3 regions of the Caldibacillus sp. 210928-DFI.2.18 genome follow, and region 1 is predicted to be linked to each of the others. Evidence: predicted binding sites of a transcription regulator. Region 1 holds the regulator's gene; each other region holds the start of a gene.
The links. The regulator CtsR, encoded in region 1, represses protease genes until heat stress. The targets are predictions, from matches to a motif close to ATGGTCAATAAAGGTCAAACA.
Positions count from the first base shown of each region.

Region 2: the regulator CtsR is predicted to act here: its motif matches at 3,890-3,910, upstream of clpB (ATP-dependent chaperone ClpB).
Region 3: the regulator CtsR is predicted to act here: its motif matches at 4,546-4,566, upstream of LIZ98_RS06610 (ATP-dependent Clp protease ATP-binding subunit).

Region 1 is NZ_JAJCHL010000042.1:21,533-28,713, reverse strand. It holds partial or broken gene pgtP (phosphoglycerate transporter protein PgtP) at 1-731, shown strand, start outside; gene LIZ98_RS10280 (CtsR family transcriptional regulator) at 1,314-1,775, shown strand; gene mcsA (protein-arginine kinase activator protein McsA) at 1,799-2,341, shown strand; gene mcsB (protein-arginine kinase McsB) at 2,345-3,415, shown strand; gene clpC (ATP-dependent protease ATP-binding subunit ClpC) at 3,431-5,857, shown strand; gene radA (DNA repair protein RadA) at 6,006-7,181, shown strand, end outside.
Region 2 is NZ_JAJCHL010000001.1:142,898-150,078, forward strand. It holds gene csaA (chaperone CsaA) at 1-256, shown strand, start outside; gene LIZ98_RS00755 (YbaK/EbsC family protein) at 791-1,291, shown strand; gene LIZ98_RS00760 (alpha/beta hydrolase) at 1,389-2,330, opposite strand; gene LIZ98_RS00765 (MFS transporter) at 2,542-3,711, opposite strand; gene clpB (ATP-dependent chaperone ClpB) at 3,921-6,518, shown strand; gene LIZ98_RS00775 (tripartite tricarboxylate transporter substrate binding protein) at 6,713-7,181, opposite strand, start outside.
Region 3 is NZ_JAJCHL010000021.1:10,726-17,906, forward strand. It holds gene LIZ98_RS06580 (glucose 1-dehydrogenase) at 1-552, opposite strand, end outside; gene LIZ98_RS06585 (cell wall hydrolase) at 748-1,344, opposite strand; gene LIZ98_RS06590 (hypothetical protein) at 1,473-1,667, opposite strand; gene LIZ98_RS06595 (YkvS family protein) at 2,007-2,186, shown strand; gene LIZ98_RS06600 (CPBP family intramembrane glutamic endopeptidase) at 2,533-3,147, shown strand; gene LIZ98_RS06605 (YkvI family membrane protein) at 3,329-4,342, opposite strand; gene LIZ98_RS06610 (ATP-dependent Clp protease ATP-binding subunit) at 4,844-6,985, shown strand; gene LIZ98_RS06615 (aspartyl-phosphate phosphatase Spo0E family protein) at 7,139-7,181, opposite strand, start outside.

The DNA.
Region 1 (7,181 bases):
TTTCGTATTTCTTAATTCGAGATACTCCTCAATCTGTTGGATTACCTCCAATTGAAGAATACCGAAATGATTATCCAACAAAAACGCGAGAAACATCTGAAAAGGAGCTGACAACGAAGGAGATCTTATTTAAATATGTATTAAACAATAAGTGGGTTTGGGCGATAGCATTTGCGAATATTTTTGTTTATTTTGTACGCTATGGCGTTCTTGACTGGGCACCGATGTACTTAAGTGAAGAAAAAGGTTTTGATATGGATAAATCTAGTATTGCCTACTTCTTATATGAATGGGCTGGTATTCCAGGTACGTTATTATGTGGTTGGATTTCAGATAAGGTATTTAAAGGGCGCCGTGGACCCGCAGGCTTTGTCTTTATTCTTGGAGTTTTAGTTGCTGTTCTTGTGTACTGGTTTAATCCAGCAGGAAAGCCGATTATTGATATGGCTTGTCTAATTGCAATAGGATTTTTAATTTACGGACCTGTTATGTTAATTGGTTTACAAGCACTTGATTTTGTACCTAAAAAAGCTGCAGGAACCGCTGCTGGTTTAACCGGATTATTCGGATACCTAGGTGGCACAGTAACTGCAAATGCTTTAATGGGTGTCCTTGTAGATGCAGCGGGATGGAACGCAGGTTTTATATTGTTAACGATATCATGTGTACTCGCAGCAGTTGTTTTTGCATTTACATGGAATGTTCGTGGACAGGAAATTATTAAAAACTAATCATTAAATCAATTTAGAAATATCACTGTTTTAAAAAAGTTAATTCAGGTTTCGATTTGGAGAGATCTTAAGAATAAAGGCATAAAAGGATCGCAGTATTTACCAATCAAGTTTATGCTTTCTTAAGATCTCTTTTGCCAATGACATTTACCAAAATCAGTGTCAAAAAAAGAATGAAACCATTTTTCATAATCTCAAACCTTAGAAAACGTCTCACGCTCTGAATGGAATTCCCCGAAACCCTAAGAAATTGAAATAACTTTTATCAGACTCTAAAAAATCTTTCCCAAAAACTTATCGCTCAAAAAATGTGTTTAGCATTTTTCAAGGAATCATCGTGAAAGACAACTTTTCAATCAAATCATTGTGCTATTTTATGTAAACAATGTTTAGAAGGTACTTTCAAAGGCAACAAATAAATTATAAATGAAAATGGTTATTTGGTTTGCGATTCATAATAAAAAAATATATAATAAATTAAAGTCAAATATAGTCAAAGTCAATAGTTAATAATATAATTGATTATAGGAACTTCTGTTGTTTTTGAAAATAATACAAAGAGGTTTTTGGAGGGAGGAAACCTTGAGAAATATTTCGGATATCATTGAGGAATATTTAAAGGAAATATTAGAGATGAGTGAAGAAGAAATATTAGAAATTAAACGCAGTGAGATTGCCAATAAATTTCAATGTGTTCCTTCACAGATCAATTACGTTATTAATACAAGATTTACCCTTGAACGCGGCTATTTAGTTGAGAGTAAACGTGGCGGTGGCGGATATATTCGGATTATTAAAGTTAGACCGAATAGTAAGAAACACCTTATTGACCAATTGTTTACGATCATTGGTAATCAAATTCCTCAATCTTCTGCTACAGATATCATAAATCGATTACGAAAAGAAGGAGTTATTAATGAACGTGAAGAAAAAATAATGTTAAGTGCACTGGATCGTTCAGTAATTTATTTAGACTTGCCCGAACGAGATTTAATAAGGGCAAGAATTTTAAAAGCAATGTTATTAACTCTAAAGTATGAATAATATCATAAGGCAGGGGAACTAAATTGATATGTCAAGAGTGTCAAAAAAGGACTGCAACCTTGCATTTTACAAAGATTATTAATGGGGAAAAAACGGAAATACACCTTTGTGAACATTGTGCACAAGAAAAAGGTACAGAGTTTATGATTAGTGGTACTTCCGGATTTGCAATTAATAATTTATTAGCAGGATTATTCAATTTGAACTCGAATATAGAACAATTAAATCAAAATAATCCGATCCAATCCGGCGAAATTATTCAATGTGACAGATGTGGAATGACATTAAATCAAATTTTGAATATTGGACGTTTCGGATGTGCACATTGCTATAAAGCATTTCAAGAACAATTAAATCCACTTTTAAGAAGACTCCATGGAGGAAATTGGAAACATAATGGAAAAATCCCACAACGTTCCGGTGGAGTCCTGAACATCCGGAAGAAAATTGATATCTTAAAAGAAACGTTACAAACCTTAGTTGCTAAGGAAGAATTTGAAAAAGCCGCTGAAGTAAGGGATGAAATTCGCCTTTATGAGAAACAATTGCAAGAGGGGGGCGAATAAACTATGTCAATCGAACGGTTTATAAATCAATCGATAAGTTCCTGGATGAATGCAGATGGTCCCCAGGCTGACATTATTTTGACTTCCAGAATTCGTCTGGCAAGAAATTTAAAAGATTACTTATTCCCAACCATTTTTACAAAAGAGGAAGCTGACAAAGTCCTAAAACAAGTTGAATCTGTTATTCCACTTTTAAATTTGCATCCGCTAAAAGATGCGGAATTGTTAAAAATGGAAGAACTTCAACCTTTACAGAAACAAGTGTTAGTGGAAAAACATTTAATTAGTCCAAGTTTAGCCGATCAGTCTATTACCGGTGCATGTCTGTTATCGCAAAATGAAGAAATTAGTATTATGATTAATGAAGAGGATCATATTCGAATACAATGTATTTTATCAGGATTGCAATTACAAGCAGCTCTTGATCTTGCCAATGCGGTTGATGACCAGCTTGAACAGCACTTGGATTATGCGTTTAATGAAGTGCGTGGTTATTTAACAAGTTGTCCGACAAATGTTGGAACAGGACTTCGGGCTTCTGTTATGCTTCATCTCCCCGGTTTGGTCATGACACAACAAATGAGACAGTTGATTCCATCTATTAATCAACTTGGTTTAGTTGTCCGGGGGATTTATGGAGAAGGGAGCGAGGCTTTAGGCAATATCTTCCAAATTTCCAATCAAATTACATTGGGAAAATCCGAACAGGATATTATCATAGACTTAAATGATGTGGTTCAACAGATTGTTAATCAGGAGCGTGCGGCCAGAGAAGCGATTATTAAAACATCCGGTGTTCAATTAGAAGATAAAATTTATCGTTCATTAGGGGTACTAATGAACAGCAGGATTATTGAAACAAAGGAAGCGGCTCAATGTCTGTCCGATGTGCGCCTTGGCATTGATATCGGATATATAAAAAATATCTCAAGGAATATTTTGAATGAGTTAATGATTCTTACACAACCCGGTTTTTTACAACTTTATGCAGGTGGAGGACTTAGGCCATTTGAGCGAGATGTAAGGAGGGCAACGATGATTCGTGAACGCCTCCAAATGGAAAATAACAACTGATAAGGAGGTAAATATATGCTATTTGGACGATTTACTGAAAGAGCACAAAAGGTATTGGCACTTTCCCAGGAAGAAGCCATCCGTTTAAAACATGTGAATGTAGGGACCGAACATATTTTGTTAGGATTAGTCCGGGAAGGTGAAGGGATTGCTGCTAAAGCTTTGTTTGGAATTGGATTAACTCCGGAAAAAATACAAAAAGAAGTGGAAAATTTAATTGGTGTTGGCAAAGAATTAACACAAACTCCCCAATATACGCCGAGAGCGAAAAAGGTTATTGAACTATCCATGGATGAAGCAAGAAAACTCGGGCATTCCTATGTCGGAACGGAACATATTCTTCTCGGGTTAATTAGAGAAGGAGAAGGTGTGGCTGCACGTGTACTTAGCAATCTTGGCGTAAGTTTAAATAAAGCACGGCAACAAGTTCTTCAGCTGTTAGGTAACAGTGATTCGGGTGCTTCTAATGGGAGTGTAACGAATGTAAACACACCAACTTTGGATAGTCTTGCCAGAGATTTAACACAAGTGGCAAGGGACGGCAATCTCGATCCTGTTATTGGTCGCAGTAAAGAAATTCAACGGGTTATTGAAGTATTAAGCCGTCGAACAAAAAACAACCCGGTCTTAATTGGTGAACCCGGTGTCGGAAAAACGGCGATTGCGGAAGGACTGGCACAACAAATTGTCAACAATGAGGTGCCGGAAATTTTACGTAATAAACGGGTAATGACCTTAGATATGGGGACCGTTGTTGCCGGAACGAAATATCGCGGAGAATTTGAGGATCGTCTCAAAAAAGTAATGGACGAAATTCGTCAGGCCGGAAATATTATTCTATTTATCGATGAATTGCATACGTTAATTGGCGCGGGTGGTGCTGAAGGTGCAATTGACGCATCCAATATTTTAAAACCTTCGTTGGCACGTGGTGAATTGCAGTGTATCGGTGCAACGACCCTTGATGAATATAGAAAATATATTGAAAAAGACGCAGCACTAGAACGAAGATTCCAACCGATCATGGTCGATGAGCCAACAGTAGAAGAATCTATTCAAATTTTACAAGGACTTCGTGACCGGTATGAGGCTCACCACCGGGTAGCGATTACCGACGACGCAATTGTAGCTGCTGTAACTCTTTCTGATCGATATATTTCCGACCGTTTTTTACCGGATAAGGCCATCGACGTCATTGATGAAGCCGGTTCAAAAGTTCGTCTCCGTAGCTTTACGACACCGCCAAACTTAAAAGAATTAGAAGTAAAGCTGGATGAAGTTCGGAAAGAAAAAGATGCGGCGGTTCAAAGTCAGGAATTTGAAAAAGCTGCATCATTAAGGGATATGGAACAAAGACTCCGTGAGCAACTTGAAGAAACAAAGAAAATATGGAAAGAAAAACAAGGAAAAGAGAACAGCCAAGTTACTGTTGAAGACGTCGCAAGCGTAGTGTCTAGCTGGACAGGGATTCCGGTATCAAAAATTGCAGAAACAGAGACAGAAAAATTATTGAAACTGGAAGAAATTCTTCATAATCGTGTCGTAGGCCAAACGGAGGCGGTTAAAGCTATTGCCAAAGCTGTACGAAGAGCAAGAGCCGGACTAAAGGATCCGAAGCGTCCAATCGGTTCATTTATTTTCTTAGGTCCTACCGGTGTTGGTAAGACCGAATTAGCAAGGGCTTTAGCTGAAGCAATGTTCGGTGACGAAGATGCAATGATTCGGATTGATATGAGTGAGTACATGGAGAAACACTCCACATCACGTCTTGTCGGCTCACCACCGGGATATGTCGGTTATGATGAAGGCGGTCAATTGACTGAAAAAGTAAGACGAAAACCCTACTCCGTTATTTTGCTGGATGAAATTGAAAAGGCACATCCGGATGTATTTAATATTTTATTACAAGTATTAGAAGATGGACGTCTTACCGATTCGAAAGGAAGAACGGTTGATTTCAGGAATACAATAGTAATCATGACTTCTAATATCGGAGTAGAGTCATTGAAAAGAAATAAGTATGTTGGATTCAGTGTCCAAGATGGAAATCAAGATTATAAAGACATGAAAGATCGTGTCATGGAAGAGTTAAAGCGGGCTTTCCGTCCGGAATTTTTGAACCGGGTTGATGAGATTATTGTATTCCACTCTCTTGAAAAGGAACATTTGAAAAAAATTGTTGACTTGCTTCTGGAATCATTAAAGAAACAATTAAAAGAGCAAGGTGTCGAATTAACATTAACAGATTCGGCTAAAGAAAAAATTACAGAAGTAGGCTATGATCCGGAATACGGGGCAAGACCTTTACGCCGTGCGATTCAAAAACATGTTGAAGATTTACTATCTGAGGAATTATTAAGAGGAACAGTGAAGCCCGGTCAACATGTTACTGTGGATGTTGAAGAGGATGAATTTAAAGTAAAAGCAAGTGTATACTCTTAATGAATATCAGTTGAAGGAATAAACATTAGGAGGCAACTTTTCTAAATACAACTTTAGTAGGTTGCCTCGTTTCCTTATATATGGGAAAATAAGGTAGAAAAATACAAAAATATAACAATGTTTTTATATTAAGGGGAAAATAATATAGATGGCTAAAGTGAAAACAAAATTTATTTGTCATTCTTGCGGCTATGAATCACCAAAATGGTTAGGGCGCTGTCCGAACTGTCAACAATGGAATACATTTGTTGAAGAGATTCAGGAAGTAACAGGCAATCGCCATGCCGGATTTTCTCATCATTCACCATTGACATCGGATCGAAAGGCGGTTCCTCTTACAACGGTTGAATCTAAAGAGGAAACGCGGGTTTTAACTAATTCAGTTGAATTGAATCGTGTTTTAGGCGGTGGGATTGTCAATGGCTCACTCGTGTTAATCGGTGGAGATCCCGGGATTGGGAAATCAACATTACTTTTACAAGTTTCCAACCAGTTGGCTACCAAAGGATTGAAAGTACTGTATATATCAGGTGAAGAATCTGTAAAACAAACAAAAATGCGTGCTGATCGTTTAGGAATAACAAGCGGCAATTTATACGTACTTTCGGAAACGGATATGTTGTTCATTGAACAAACAATTCAAGAAATCAAACCGGATTTTACAGTAATTGACTCCATCCAAACGATATACCACCCGGATGTGACCTCTGCTACAGGTTCCGTTTCTCAAGTTAGGGAATGTACCAGTGGAATGATGAGAATAGCCAAAACAAGTGGGATTCCGATATTCATTGTGGGGCATGTAACGAAGGAGGGGGCTATTGCCGGTCCAAGAGTTTTAGAACATATGGTTGATACGGTTCTTTATTTTGAAGGGGAACGACATCATTCATTTCGAATTTTACGTGCGGTAAAAAACCGTTTTGGCTCTACAAATGAAATTGGTATATTTGAAATGAAAGAAGAGGGTTTAAATGATGTTGCCAATCCCTCAGAAGTTTTTTTAGAAGAACGCTCAATGGGTTCTTCGGGTTCAACCGTAGTTGCATCAATGGAAGGCACCCGACCGATTTTAGTTGAAGTCCAATCCTTAATTTCGCCATCAACATTTGGAAATCCTCGCAGAATGGCAACTGGAATCGATCATAATCGTGTTTCTTTACTCATGGCCGTTTTAGAAAAACGTGTTGGGATGTTATTGCAAAACCAAGACGCCTATTTGAAAGCAGCTGGTGGGGTAAAATTAGATGAACCGGCCATCGACTTAGCTATTGCTATTAGTATAGCTTCCAGTTTCAGGGACACACCGACACGGGCAACCGAT
Region 2 (7,181 bases), on a different contig from region 1:
AGCTAGAAAACCGGCGATTAAATTGCAAATTGATTTTGGTGAAGTCGGAATCAAACAATCTTCCGCACAAATAACGAAGCGATATACACCGGAAAAACTGGTCGGTCGACAAGTGATTGCCGTCATTAACTTCCCTCCCCGACGCATTGCCGGATTCAAGTCAGAGGTATTAGTACTTGGCGGCTTGCCGGGTGAAGACGATGTGGTCTTATTAAATATTGACGAACCGGTTGCGAACGGGACAAAAATCGGATAAAACCACTTGAACAACTCAAGAATCGAGGGATATATATGTCCAGGCCGATTATTTGTGAACAATGCCATAAAGTTATTGAGGAAAAAGAAGACTTGGTCACAGCAAGCATCTTTTTCCGTGTGAAACCTTATCATTATTTTTGCTATGGAAAAGATGTGCGAGGCGCAAGGTCTGTCTTTTTCACAAACCATCCACTGAACGGTATATCAGGAAACCTCAGCTACTTGTTGACACTCCTGATGACTGTTGCTCTGTTCCTCTTTACCAAGAGTTTTATCAAATATATTGCACTTGTCTACTTGATCACGGAAACAGGTTTACGGATTTACGCTTATTGTACTTATTCAAGACATCTTAAAATGTAGAAGGAGCCCGGCACTTAACGAAAAAAAGTGTTGGGCTCTTTTTAATCGAACAATTTACATCCCTTCCTTGATCCATTTGGCAAGGCATTGTTTCCCCAACTTCAAAAATTACAATTTTTTGGAACTTTATGCTATGATAATGGTTAAAAAATAATGATGGGGTGGCGTTATGTCTCTTGCAAGTGTAAAAGAACATTTTAAACAGTGGAACCGTGACAAAGATATTATGGAATTTGATACATCCAGTGCAACCGTTGAACAGGCGGCAGAAACAATTGGTGTTATTCCTGCCAGAATTGCAAAGACTCTATCGTTCCGTGGGGATAACAATCAGGCAATCCTTGTCGTTACAGCCGGTGATGCCAAAATTGATAATCAAAAGTTCAGACATTTTTTTGGGTTTAAAGCACGGATGCTCAGTGCCGAGGAAGTCGTTGAACAAACCGGACACGTGATTGGTGGTGTTTGTCCGTTTGGATTGGCTAACGACCTCGGTGTTTATTTAGACATCTCATTAAAACGGTTCGAAACCGTTTTTCCAGCATGTGGCAGTACCAATTCCGCCATTGAGCTCACTTGTGAAGAATTGGAAAAGTTTTCTAATGCAAAAAGTTGGATTGATGTGTGCAAAGCTTGGCAAGATCAAGAACTACTTGAACAAATTAAATAAGAGACCGGGACTAACTCGGCCTCTTTACCTTTCTACTATATTCAATGCCGTCTTCTAATTGATAGAAAGCCACACACGGATCTGCTAACTCGGCCTCTTACCCTTCTACTGTATTCAATGTTCGTTCAATCCACTGAATAATATCTTCGTAAACTTCCTCTTTATTGATTTCATTTAATACTTCATGCCGGGCATCTTGATAAAATCGGTAATCGATTTTATGTAACCCATTTTTTTCAAGTTGTTTTATCGCTTTTTTGACACCTTTAGCATAGGTACCAACCGGGTCACGATCGCCACTAATAAAGAAAATTGGTAAATCTTTTCTGATTTGTTGGATAAGAGCATCTTGGTGAATAAGCTGTAATCCGGTTAATAAATCATAGAAAAAAGTTCCTGAGCAGACAAAACCGCAATACGGGTCTTGAAGATAAGCGTGAACGACGGATTCATCCCTGGATAACCAAGAAAACTTATTTTTGACATGGTCCAATCCTTTATTGTACGAACCAAATATAATCCGGTTCATTACATGGCTGGGAGCGGTTTTCCCGAATTTTCGTATCTCCCTTTTCGCCACAAGTTTACCGATAGCAGCCGCAAGCCCTGGGTTTCCACCGGTACCAGATAAAATGACCCCGGTGATATCACCCGAATATTTCTGAATATATCTCCGTGACAGAAACGATCCCAAACTATGTCCGAACAAAATCATTGGTTTATCAGGATAGAGTTTCTTAATATGATTCGTAATAGCATGAAGATCATCCACTACCCGGTCAAATCCATCCTTTTCAGCAAAATAGCCAAAAACCCCGGCTTTTTCACCTGTACGTCCATGCCCGCGATGATCATTTCCATAAACAAAAATCCCTCTACTAAGAAGAAATTGAGCAAAATCGTCATATCGTTCAATATGTTCTGCCATACCGTGGGAAATTTGGACAATTGCCCGGGGTGATTCCCCTTCATTCACCCAGCTTCTTAAGTAAATCTCATGCCCATCATCCATTTCCAACCATTCCGTCATTTTCCCCATCATTGCTCACCTTTTCATAAATATTTTATTCCCAATCTCCCTGTCATGAATAAGTGGTTCATATTTTTATCGAAATATCGTTTATAATCAGTATCTTTATCTTATACCTTCGTATACATTTCCAGCAAGGATGTAAATTCGATTTTCTCCGACTGCTTCATCTTTCCTTTCGATTCATGTCTATCCGACCTGCTATTAGATCTTTCTAAATTTATCCTTCCATTTCCGTATCAGGGACAACGGTTTGCCGGGCTCGAAACGATACAATAATTGTTAAAACAGATAATAAGATTAAAATACTGCCCGCATAAGGACTTTCGTTAATCGATGCATGTTCAATCACCATCCCGCCAACAAATGATCCAGTTGCAACACCTAAATGGAGGGCTGAATTATTTAAGCTTTGCTGAATCGATGCCGTTTTTGGTGATGACTCAATCAAGTAACTTTGCATAGCCGGTGAAACTCCCCAGCTTAAAATTCCCCAAACAATTGAGGCGACAATAAATAAAGGAATTAATCCCGTTGTGTGGGGAATGATTAAAAATAATCCGGTAAAAAGTAACAATGAGATGACGATCGTCTTTTTGGAACCGAATAAATCGGCTAACGCTCCGCCAATTCCCCCGCCGCTGACCGCTGAAATGCCAAAAATAAAGTAGATAATACTAATCCATGTTCCATCAAGCCCCATAGTTTCTTGCAAAAAAGGTTTGAAATAACCATATAAAACTGTATGTCCGGCCATATATAAAAAGGTCGTTAATAGGGCAAAGAGAACTTTTCTGCTTTTTAGACTGGCTAATTGGATATGGAGCGGGACTTGTGACTCCGGCTCAATCCGACTCATCCATAAATAAACACCGATAATTGAAAAAAACGTCAAAACGGCAATCATAACAAATGGAGCTCGCCATCCGAAAGAATTCCCTAACATTAAACCAATTGGAATACCAAGCACCAATGCCCCACTTACCCCCATCGAGATGACACCAATTGCTCTCCCCCGGTATTGCGGTTCAACCATATTCGGCGCCATCACAAGACAAAGGATCGTTAATAATGCCCCACTGGTGGCACTGATGATACGACCGACGAACACGATTGCATAAGTTGGACTGAAAATTGTTATTATATTACCGAAGAGAAAAATCCAAAGACAAATCAGCATTAACCGTTTCCTCTCGATATTTGCTGTCAAAATTAATAACACCGGTGAAAGTAATGCAAAAATGAGAGCAAAAATGGTAATCAAATAACCGGCCTGACTAAGGCTTACATCTAAGTCTGCTGCTATAAGATCAAGAATACCACTTATGATTAGTTCAACCATCCCAACCACAAAAGCAATAATCATCAAAAAGTAAATCCGTTTATTCATTTTATAATTCCTTTCTATTTTATCTGAATATAATACTAATCATGTTTATGGGAGAAAACAAGAAATATAGATGTGATGATTTTTTGTCCATTTTTGAAGATAAATAAATACCCTTTTCCCACTCCAGTGTATTTCAGCTCATTTTGCTTTTTCAACGATAATCTTTTATAATTGAACTAAGGTCAAAAAAGGGCAAAGGAGCGGTCAATATGGATGTCAATCGTATGACGGAACGGATGCAGTCGGGAATCTTCCATGCACAAACCATTGCTAGTAATCGGCATCATCAAGAAATCGATGAAGTCCACCTGTATCTTGCGTTCATGCAAGACACAGACAATCTTGTCACCGCTATTCTCGAAAAATTGCATGCAAATAGTAACCTATTCAAACAGGGATTAGAAGCTTTAGCAAAGAAAAAACCTGTTGTCACCGGCAGCGGTGTGGAACAAGGAAACATATATATTTCCAACCAATTACAGCGTGTTTTTACCGAAGCTGAAAAAACAATGACCACCTTTAAAGATGAGTATTTATCAGTTGAACATATTCTTATTGCTTCTGTAACTTTGGAGACTGATGTCGGGAAACTCTTAAAAAATCAGGGGATCACCTTGCAAAAAGTATTAGAAGCTATAAGAGAAATAAGGGGGAATCAAAGAGTGACATCACCAAATCCGGAAAGTACATACAATGTTTTGGAAAAATATGGTCGAGACTTAGTTGCTGAGGTCCGATCCGGAAAGGTCGATCCGGTTATAGGTCGCGATAATGAAATACGGCAAGTAATTCGTATTTTGTCACGGAAAACGAAAAATAACCCGGTATTAATCGGTGAACCCGGTGTCGGGAAAACAGCCATTGTTGAAGGTTTGGCTCAAAGAATTGTTCGTCGTGATGTCCCTGAGGGTTTAAAGGATAAAACGATTTTTTCCCTTGATATGAGTGCGCTTGTTGCCGGGGCAAAATTTCGTGGTGAATTTGAAGAACGGTTAAAAGCTGTTTTGAACGAAATTAAGAAAAGTGAAGGAAAAATCATCTTGTTTATCGATGAATTGCATACTATCGTCGGTGCCGGAAAGACGAATGGTGCCATGGATGCGGGAAATATGTTAAAACCGATGCTTGCACGAGGGGAATTGCATTGTATCGGGGCAACAACATTAGATGAACATCGACAATATATTGAAAAAGACCCGGCATTAGAGCGACGTTTTCAACCGGTTATCGTCCAAGAACCGGATGTTGAAGACACCATCTCAATTTTACGCGGCTTGAAAGAACGATATGAAATTCATCACGGCGTTAAAATCCATGACCGTGCACTGGTCGCGGCAGCAACCTTATCCAACCGTTATATTACCGATCGGTTTCTGCCAGATAAAGCGATCGACTTAATCGACGAAGCTTGTGCGATGATCCGGACTGAAATTGACTCGATGCCGCAAGAATTAGATGAAGTGACGAGGCGAGTCATGCAGCTCGAAATTGAAGAAGCGGCCCTTTCCAAAGAAGATGATCCGGTGAGTATGAGCCGCCTCGATGTTTTGAAAAAAGAACTGGCGGAACTTCGCGATCAAGCTAATGAAATGAAAGCGAAATGGCAGTTGGAAAAAGAAGGCATTCAGATGGTTCAGGATAAGCGGGAACAACTGGAAAAACTACGTTGGGAACTGGAAAAGGCGGAAAACGAGTATGATTTGAATAAAGCTGCTGAACTAAGACACGGTCGGATTCCTGCATTAGAAAAAGAATTGCGGGAATTGGAGGAAAAAGTCCATGAACATGCAGAAAATCGATTGTTGCGTGAAGAAGTGACCGATGAAGAGATCGCCGAAATTGTTGCCCGCTGGACAGGTATTCCTGTGACAAAACTCGTTGAAAGTGAACGGGAAAAATTATTGCGACTGGAATCGATTTTACATGAACGAGTCATCGGACAAGATGAGGCTGTTCGGCTTGTGTCCGATGCGATACTTCGGGCAAGAGCCGGCATTAAAGATCCGAATCGGCCGATTGGATCCTTTATGTTCCTTGGTCCCACCGGTGTCGGGAAAACGGAACTTGCCAAGGCACTTGCCCAACATTTATTCGATAGCGAAGAGCATATCATCCGCATCGATATGTCCGAATATATGGAAAAGCATACCGTTTCAAGATTAATTGGTGCGCCGCCCGGATATGTCGGTTATGAACAAGGTGGTCAATTAACCGAAGCAGTAAGAAGAAATCCTTATTCGGTTGTATTATTTGACGAAATTGAAAAAGCACATCCGGAAGTGTTCAATATATTATTGCAAATGCTCGACGATGGTCGGATTACTGATTCTCAAGGTCGTACCGTTGATTTTAAAAATACCGTGGTTATTATGACCTCAAATCTGGGATCACAATTTTTACTGGAGCGAGAACAAGGAACGGACGAAATTCGTTCAGAAGCTCGTGAACTGGTTATGGAGCAGTTACGCAGTCATTTTCGTCCGGAATTTTTAAATCGTGTGGATGAAATTATTTTATTTAAACCTTTGACATTGGATAATATTAAAGGGATTGTTACCAAATTACTTAGCGAACTGCAGGAAAGATTGAAAGATCAACAAATTAAGCTGGAAATTTCAGATGAAGCGAAGGAATATATCGCTGAAAACGGATTTGACCCGGTTTTCGGTGCAAGACCATTGAAACGATTTATTCAACGTACGGTTGAGACGGAACTGGCAAGGCAAATAATCGCAAGAAAGGTACAAGAAAACGAGACGGTTGTAATTTCAATTGACAATGGTGAGTTGAAATTAGGGGTAAAATAAGTATTTAGAAAAACCGACCTGTTTTGGATAGTTCTGGCCGGTTTTTCTTTATGTTTATGACCTTATTAAGTTTTTTCCTATTTTCGGGGAATTTTGTTGCTAATAAAGAAACGGTCTGCAAATAGTGGCAGGTTTATTGAGGTTAATTCCTAGTTTTTGAAATTGTTCCCAAATCCATTTAACTTTCTTTTTCTTTATTTTCTAATCCCGGTTTTCTCTGCCAGTTCTGTATACCATTCCACTTCTTCTTGTACTTTTTTTGTAAAATCGGAACTGTTTAGGTAACCCGGTTGTAAATATATTTTTTCGAGCTGAGCTTGGAACTGTTTATCTTGTTGCATTTTTTCAATTGCTGCTTCCCATTTTTTTACAATATCTTTCGGTGTATCTTTTGGTAAAGAAATCCCGGTCCACCAGCTGACCGATAAGTTTGGGAAGCCGAGTTCTTCTGTTGTCGGTACATCCGGATAAAGCGGGCTTCGTTCTGAACCTTGAACAGCTAACACTTTCAATTTCCCCGATTCAACAAGGGAATACACTTCCCCTGCGTTGTGGACGGCCAAAATAACATGACCACCTGCTACTTTAGCAGCTGAATCACTGGCCCCTTCACTGGAGACCATTTGCGTTTTTGTATAGTCAACCCCAACTGAATCCAGCCAT
Region 3 (7,181 bases), on a different contig from region 1:
CCAACCGGGGCTGACCGAGTTTACGCGAATATGATAGGGACTCAAACTTGCAGCTAAAGCATGGGTAAGGGCAATGATTCCTCCTTTGGATGCAGCATACCCTTCTGTATTAGGTTCTGACATAAATGCCCTTGTAGAAGCAATATTAATAATGGAACCGCCAGTTTCTTTCATAAATCTGGCAGCTTCTTTTGAACAAATAAATGCACTTCGTAAGTTTGTATTAAGAATATCATCCCATTCTGCAACAGACATTTCAAATAATGGAATGAATTTTGAAATACCGGCATTATTAATTAATACATCAATCCCTCCATATTTTTGGATAGTGAATTCGACAAGTCTGCGAATTTCTTCTTCTTTTCTCATATCTGTTTCAACAAAGAAAACTTGCTTTCCAGATGCCAATAATTGTTTTTCCAATGTTTTTCCCGCATCAACATCTACATCCGCTACAACAACATTAGCGGATGCGTTTGCAAAAGTTTGGACAATGCTCCTCCCAATCCCATTAGCACCACCTGTAACGATAACCGTTTTATTTTGAAACATCGACCCATTCCTTTCTGTTGATTTAAATAGTCAAAGAAACTTTTCGTTGTTAACTATATACTTTACGCCTTGTTAGTCAACTTCACTCTTATTATATGTATAAATCAAGAGTTTTTCATCTACATTGGAAAAAAACAAAGTAAATAGCTAAAAAAAGGGCTGTATAATATACAACCCCTGTGTGATGCTAATCATTTATTTCGCAAAAACGTGGTTACCGATTTTGACTGTAACTTGTTTTGAAAAAATCCATTTGCTTGTACTAGTTTTAGGGTTATAGAAATACAATGAGCCATTTCCTTGCCCTCTAAATGCTAAAGCTTCCTGTACTGCTCTTTTCGATTCAGCATCAGCCGGCTTATTAATTTCACCGTTAGCCACCGGTGAGAATGCATAGTACCCGTTATCAATTTGATAGATTACGTCTCTGACACTGTTTGGAAAATTCGGGTTGTCAACGCGATTCAAGACAACGGTTGCAACTGCAACTTTCCCTGCATATGGCTCACCTTTTGCTTCTGCAGTAACAAGTCGGGCAAGCAAATCTTTGTCACTGCTTGATAAACTGTCAGGCAATGAAAGTTTTTGACCCGGATAAATCTTATCAGAGTTTAAGTGATTCATAGACTGGAGGATTTGAACAGGAACTCCATTAGTTTGTCCAATTTTATAAAGTGAATCGCCACTTTTCACTGTGTAAACTGATGCAGCTTCTGTTTGGTTTGTACCGAAACCGATTATCGCAAACATCGCCAGCATTGTGATCATCGTTTTTATTACTCTTTTTCCCATGCTTCAAGAGCACCTCCTATCAATTGTACATATCCTAGGTTAACAAGGAATCTAGTAGAATTCATTAGTAGAGGAATGGCTAATTTACCGTTATTTGCCAAACGGAGGTGCACCGGATAGGAAAATAATCAACTTCTTGGTTCTTCCATATAATAATAAATTACATTTCCACTGTGCTGGGCAACACCGCGGAAATGTTTAAAGTCCGGGCGCTCAACCAAATATTTACGGAAAGTCAAAAAATCGCTTTTTTCAATTAAACATTCATTTATTTTGCCTGAAGCTAGTTTATCAAGAAGTTCGCGTGCTGTTTCTTCATCCATATGTTATCCCTCCTATGAATCTTTTTATAATGAATAGTGGAAGAAATATTGAAATGTAAAACATCAGTCAGTATAGGCGCAATATCAAAGAACACAATAAATAGCCTACATCTTGTGACAACGCTTGTGTGAACAATATCACGCCCCCAGTCTAATCGGACGTAGGCGGGCAACCCCTTTTCTCAACTGTCTTCCTCGTTGACAAATTTTGCCGGGATTTTGTCTATCCCGTTAAAAGTTTCTCGGATTTTTAACTAAATTTGTCATATGTACTTTACTTTTAAAAAGATCTAGTGCAAACTAATTTATAATTATAATTAACCAAGGGAGAGAAGTAAAATGAGAAAAGCTGCAGTTGGGAATGTAATCGAATTCAAAAATGGTCTTCGTGGAGTTGTCGAGAAGGTCAATGAAAACTCTGTCATAGTGAATTTAACCTATATGCAAAATTTTCGAGAAATGGATTTGGATGAAAAAACAGTTGTTAATCACAAAAACTACATAATTGTTGATGAATAACAAAAATGTAGGACGTTCACCGGTATTTGTACACTTTTACTGAAAAAAATTTTCCTTTTTCACACTGCTTCAAAACAACTATCCATAACGACCTCCTCGTAAAATATACAGTGAAAACTTCAATCAGTGGGGAATCTACCTCACTGATTGTTAGTTGAGCCAATAAGGGATTTATGGGTACGCATTTCCCACCCTTGCTTCTTTGATTTATGAGGGAAGATTTAGAGAACGTTCATGCAGAGTACTTTTTCTCCTCACTCCTACTTTATATTCACTACTTTTTTCATTTTTCTCCTTCATAAATTATGCTAAAATATATTTATGTTTTGAAAGGAGCCTCGCAAATATGACAAAGACATTCACTGATTGGAGATTCCTGTTTGGACTTGCCATAGCCCATTTACTAATATTTTTCGCCTTTGATCAAGCAAAAGTTTTTTGGTATATCTTAACAGGCGCTATGCTTTTGTTAATTGCTTACTCGATTTTAAATGAAGATATTGATGATCAATTATCACTCGGACGCTATTTACTTTACGGAATACTGTCCGGCTTTATGCTCTATGCTATTTTTTGGCTTGGCGATACCATTGTCCGCTTAATCAACTTTACTTATTTTAAAAATCAAATTACAAGTTTATATCATTTATATTCACCTAAAGTGATTTGGCATTTTATTGTTTTAGTACTGATTTTAATACCCGGTGAAGAATTTTTCTGGAGAGGATTTATTCTCAAGCGTTTGCTTAAAGACAACCAAATTTGGCCGGCTGTCATTGTATCTTCCTTCCTTTACGGTTTAGCACAATTATATTCAGGATCAATTGTACTTTTTTTAGCCGCTTTCATAGCAGGAATCGTATGGGGAGCTCTTTATGCTTGGAAACGCAGCCTGCCGCTTATTGTCATCTCACACTTAACTTTTGATTTACTATTATTTGTCTTTTTTCCATTACGATAATAAAAATATAAGATTTTTTCGGCTTTGATGTATTCCTGTAGCGTTCCTTGTGCATTTATACTTAGAACTTAAAGTTTTCCGCTACGTCGAATTTGCTTCCTTGCCAGTAATTTATACTTCCTTATCGTATAAAGAAGGTGCCCCGGTTACCCTGTCCTTTAACCGGGACACCTTTTTTGTATTATCGTATAATTAATAATAAAAGAAAAACTAGACTGATATAACCAAATAAAGGATATAAAAAAGACAGCAAAGTTCCGTAGTCCACCATGCTGATGGCAAATGCAACGGAAAGAATGGCCATTCCAATTGTTAATGTATTCCCCGGTATTTTCCTTTTCACAAACCGCTCTAAACCATATAAATTGCCGACAACCGATGTAAATATCTCCCCGTAAATGACAATGATAAATAGGAAATGGAATGATGTGGCCAGAGTGTTCACCATGACAGCCATTGGTATTTGAAATTCGGTTAAAGATGGAAGCTGAACCAGGGTGACGTGACTTGAGATCAAAATCAATGTCAAGGCTAGTCCACCGATCACTCCCCCCCTTTTCACAGTCTTCTTATCACCGATTTCGGTGGCAGCCGGTACAAGTACAGCTGTTGCCAAGGAAATATTAAATGCAGTATAAGCAAAACTATCAATGATTGCCCCCCATGTAAAATGAAATCCTTTTGCAACATTTCCCATAAAGTCAGGTAAATGGAAAGCAAGATACGCTAACAGAAAACTAAATAATATTAAAACAGGAACGACAAGCGTATTAACCCAAACCAGCCCCCTTGTCCCAATCAAAAGTACAATTAACGTAAAAATGATGGTTATAAGGATTCCAGCCATTTTAGGTAAATGCAATTGTTCCTGAAACACACTTCCCGCCCCGCTTAACATGACAGATGTTACCCCTACTAACATGACAAACATGATAAGATTGATCACCGGTGCGAAATATGGTCCAAAAATATGTACATTTAATTGTTGAAAACTCCTCGCCTGTAATTCGATCGCCAATATCATGATTTTTACACCAAAACCGATAAAACAAAGGCCGGAAATACAGATACCAATTAAACCCATAAAACCATATTGGGAGAAGAACTCAACAATTTCTTTACCGGTTGCAAATCCTGCCCCAACAATCGTTCCTACATAGATAAAGGCCAATTGAAAAGACTTTTTCCAACTCACCAAACTCCCCCCTCCCTTCATCTTATGCCAAGGAGTACAAGGAAAGAACGGTACTAAATATTTCACAAATAGGTATTTCATCCATCGAAGTACTTGTATCTGACAAGAAAGAACGATACAAATTTTTCACTGTTTATTAAAAATTTTTATAGCAAAATACTTGAAAGTCAAAGATGGTCAAAGTATAATATAGTCAGAAGGTCAAGGATAGTCAAAGTCAAACAATTGACAGGTTATATACTTCATAAAGAAAACTGGCGACTGCCGAGCCTTTAGGTGAGAGCAGAGCCGTAGTTCAGCGAAAAAACATTTTCGCTTGCGAGGTAATGCTACCGAAGTCTTTCTAGTCACCGAAAAAATATAAAATTTTTTCGGCTGCGATGTATTCCCGCGAAGCTTTCCTTGTGCACTTATGAGTTAGGAAAGTAGAAATTGAAAAATTTATACTTTCCTATTAGCTAAATAAAAATAGATAATTCTTTTAGTAAGGAGGTTTGTACGATGTTATGTCAAAAATGTCATAAAAATGAGGCAAACATTCATTTACAATTTTACGTAAATGGAAAACAAACTGAGTATGCTTTATGTCAAAAATGCTATCAAGAGGAACAAGAAAAATCAAATTCTTCTTTGAAAAATTTCATGGGAAATGCAAACCCGTTTTCACAAATGTTTGGAGGTTTTGTTCCGTTTGGCAGCCCAATTGATGGTCAAAATGGGGTAAAAACGCTAACTCGGCAAACATCCGGCGGTCGTGGTGGCTTCCTTGATCAATATGGAAAAAACTTAAATCTTGAGGCAGAAAATGGCAAAATTGACCCGGTTATTGGTCGGGATGAAGAAATTAAAAAAGTAATTGAAATTTTGAACCGTCGTAACAAAAATAACCCAGTGTTAATCGGAGAACCTGGCGTTGGTAAAACAGCAGTTGTAGAAGGTTTAGCCTTGAAAATTGTTGCAGGCGATGTTCCGATGAAACTTCGGGGAAAACAAGTTTACCTGCTCGATGTCGCATCCCTCGTTGCCAACACCGGTATTCGCGGACAATTTGAAGAACGAATGAAACAATTAATTGCCGAAGTACAAAATCGACCGGAAGTGATTCTGTTTATCGACGAAATTCATTTGATTGTCGGTGCCGGTTCTGCGGAAGGTTCCATGGATGCAGGAAATATTTTAAAACCAGCTCTTTCCAGGGGTGAACTGCAATTAATTGGTGCAACAACCTTGAAAGAGTATCGTCAAATTGAAAAAGATGCAGCTTTGGAACGGCGTTTTCAACCGGTTCAAGTTCATGAACCTTCAGTCGATGAAACAATTACAATATTGATGGGATTGAAACCGAAGTATGAAGAATATCATCAAGTAAAATACTCTGACGAAGCCGTTCGTGCTTGTGTCAACTTGTCTCATCGCTATATTCAAGACCGCTACTTACCGGACAAAGCGATTGACTTACTTGACGAAGCCGGTTCTAAAATGAATCTCGAATCAAAAACATTAACACCGGCTTATATTGAAGAACGCTTAAAACAAATTGCCGTAGAAAAACAACAAGCCCTACAAGCTGAAAACTATGAACTAGCTGCAAAATTACGTGATGAAGAACAAACACTGGAAAATCAGCGCAGCCAAGCAAAAGATGCAGCTACACCAATTATCAATGTTGATTTGATTCAACAAATTGTTGAGGAAAAAACCGGTATCCCGGTTGGCAAAATCCAAGCCGATGAACAACAAAAATTAAAACATATTGAAGAAAACTTAGCTGCAAAAGTAATTGGTCAGGCCGATGCGGTTCGTCAAGTAGCTAAAGCCATTCGCCGCAGTCGGGCCGGATTAAAAGCAAAAAACCGTCCAATCGGTTCGTTCCTCTTTATCGGTCCTACCGGTGTTGGGAAAACTGAATTGGCCAAAACCCTTGCCGAAGAATTATTTGGTACAAAAGACGCAATGATTCGCTTGGACATGAGTGAATATATGGAAAAACACAGCGTCTCTAAATTAATCGGTTCACCGCCTGGCTATGTTGGTCATGAAGAAGCAGGTCAATTAACGGAAAAAGTCCGGAGAAATCCGTATAGCTTAATATTATTGGATGAAATCGAAAAAGCACATCCGGATGTTTTACAAATGTTCCTGCAAATTTTGGATGACGGGCGTTTAACAGACAGCCAAGGTAGAACCGTAAGCTTTAAAAACACGGTTATTATTATGACAAGTAATGCAGGTCAACATATAAAGGATATTCGCGTCGGTTTCGGTATATCTGATCAAACGGATGAATCATCAGTAGTTGAACAATTACGTGATTACTTCAAACCGGAATTTCTAAATCGGTTTGATTCCATTGTTCAATTCCATTCATTATCAAAAGAAGATTTGTTACAAATTGTCGATTTAATGTTAGCTGAAGTTGTAAATCAATTAAAAGAAGATAATAAAACAATTACTGTTAGTCAGGAAGTGAAAGAAAAACTGGTTGACCTTGGCTACAATCCTTCTTTCGGTGCACGGCCATTACGTCGGACCATTCAAGAGCAATTGGAAGATAAAATTGCCGATTTCATTCTCGATGAACCGGACGTACACCATTTGAAGGCAATACTTGAAAATGGCGAAATCGTTATAAATGCTGAGTAAAAAAAAGGTATGGAATCGTTATTGATTCCATACCTTTTTTATGAAGAATCCCCTTTTTTTGTCAATCATGCTAATGTCCCAGAATATAGGGTATTTATGAAAACACCCGCTAGTCGAGAGAATGGAGTTGTTATGAATTAATTTCCGTTCTTCCTATGCTGGTAGGGAAGAAAGATCAGGGTGGGCATTTATACTA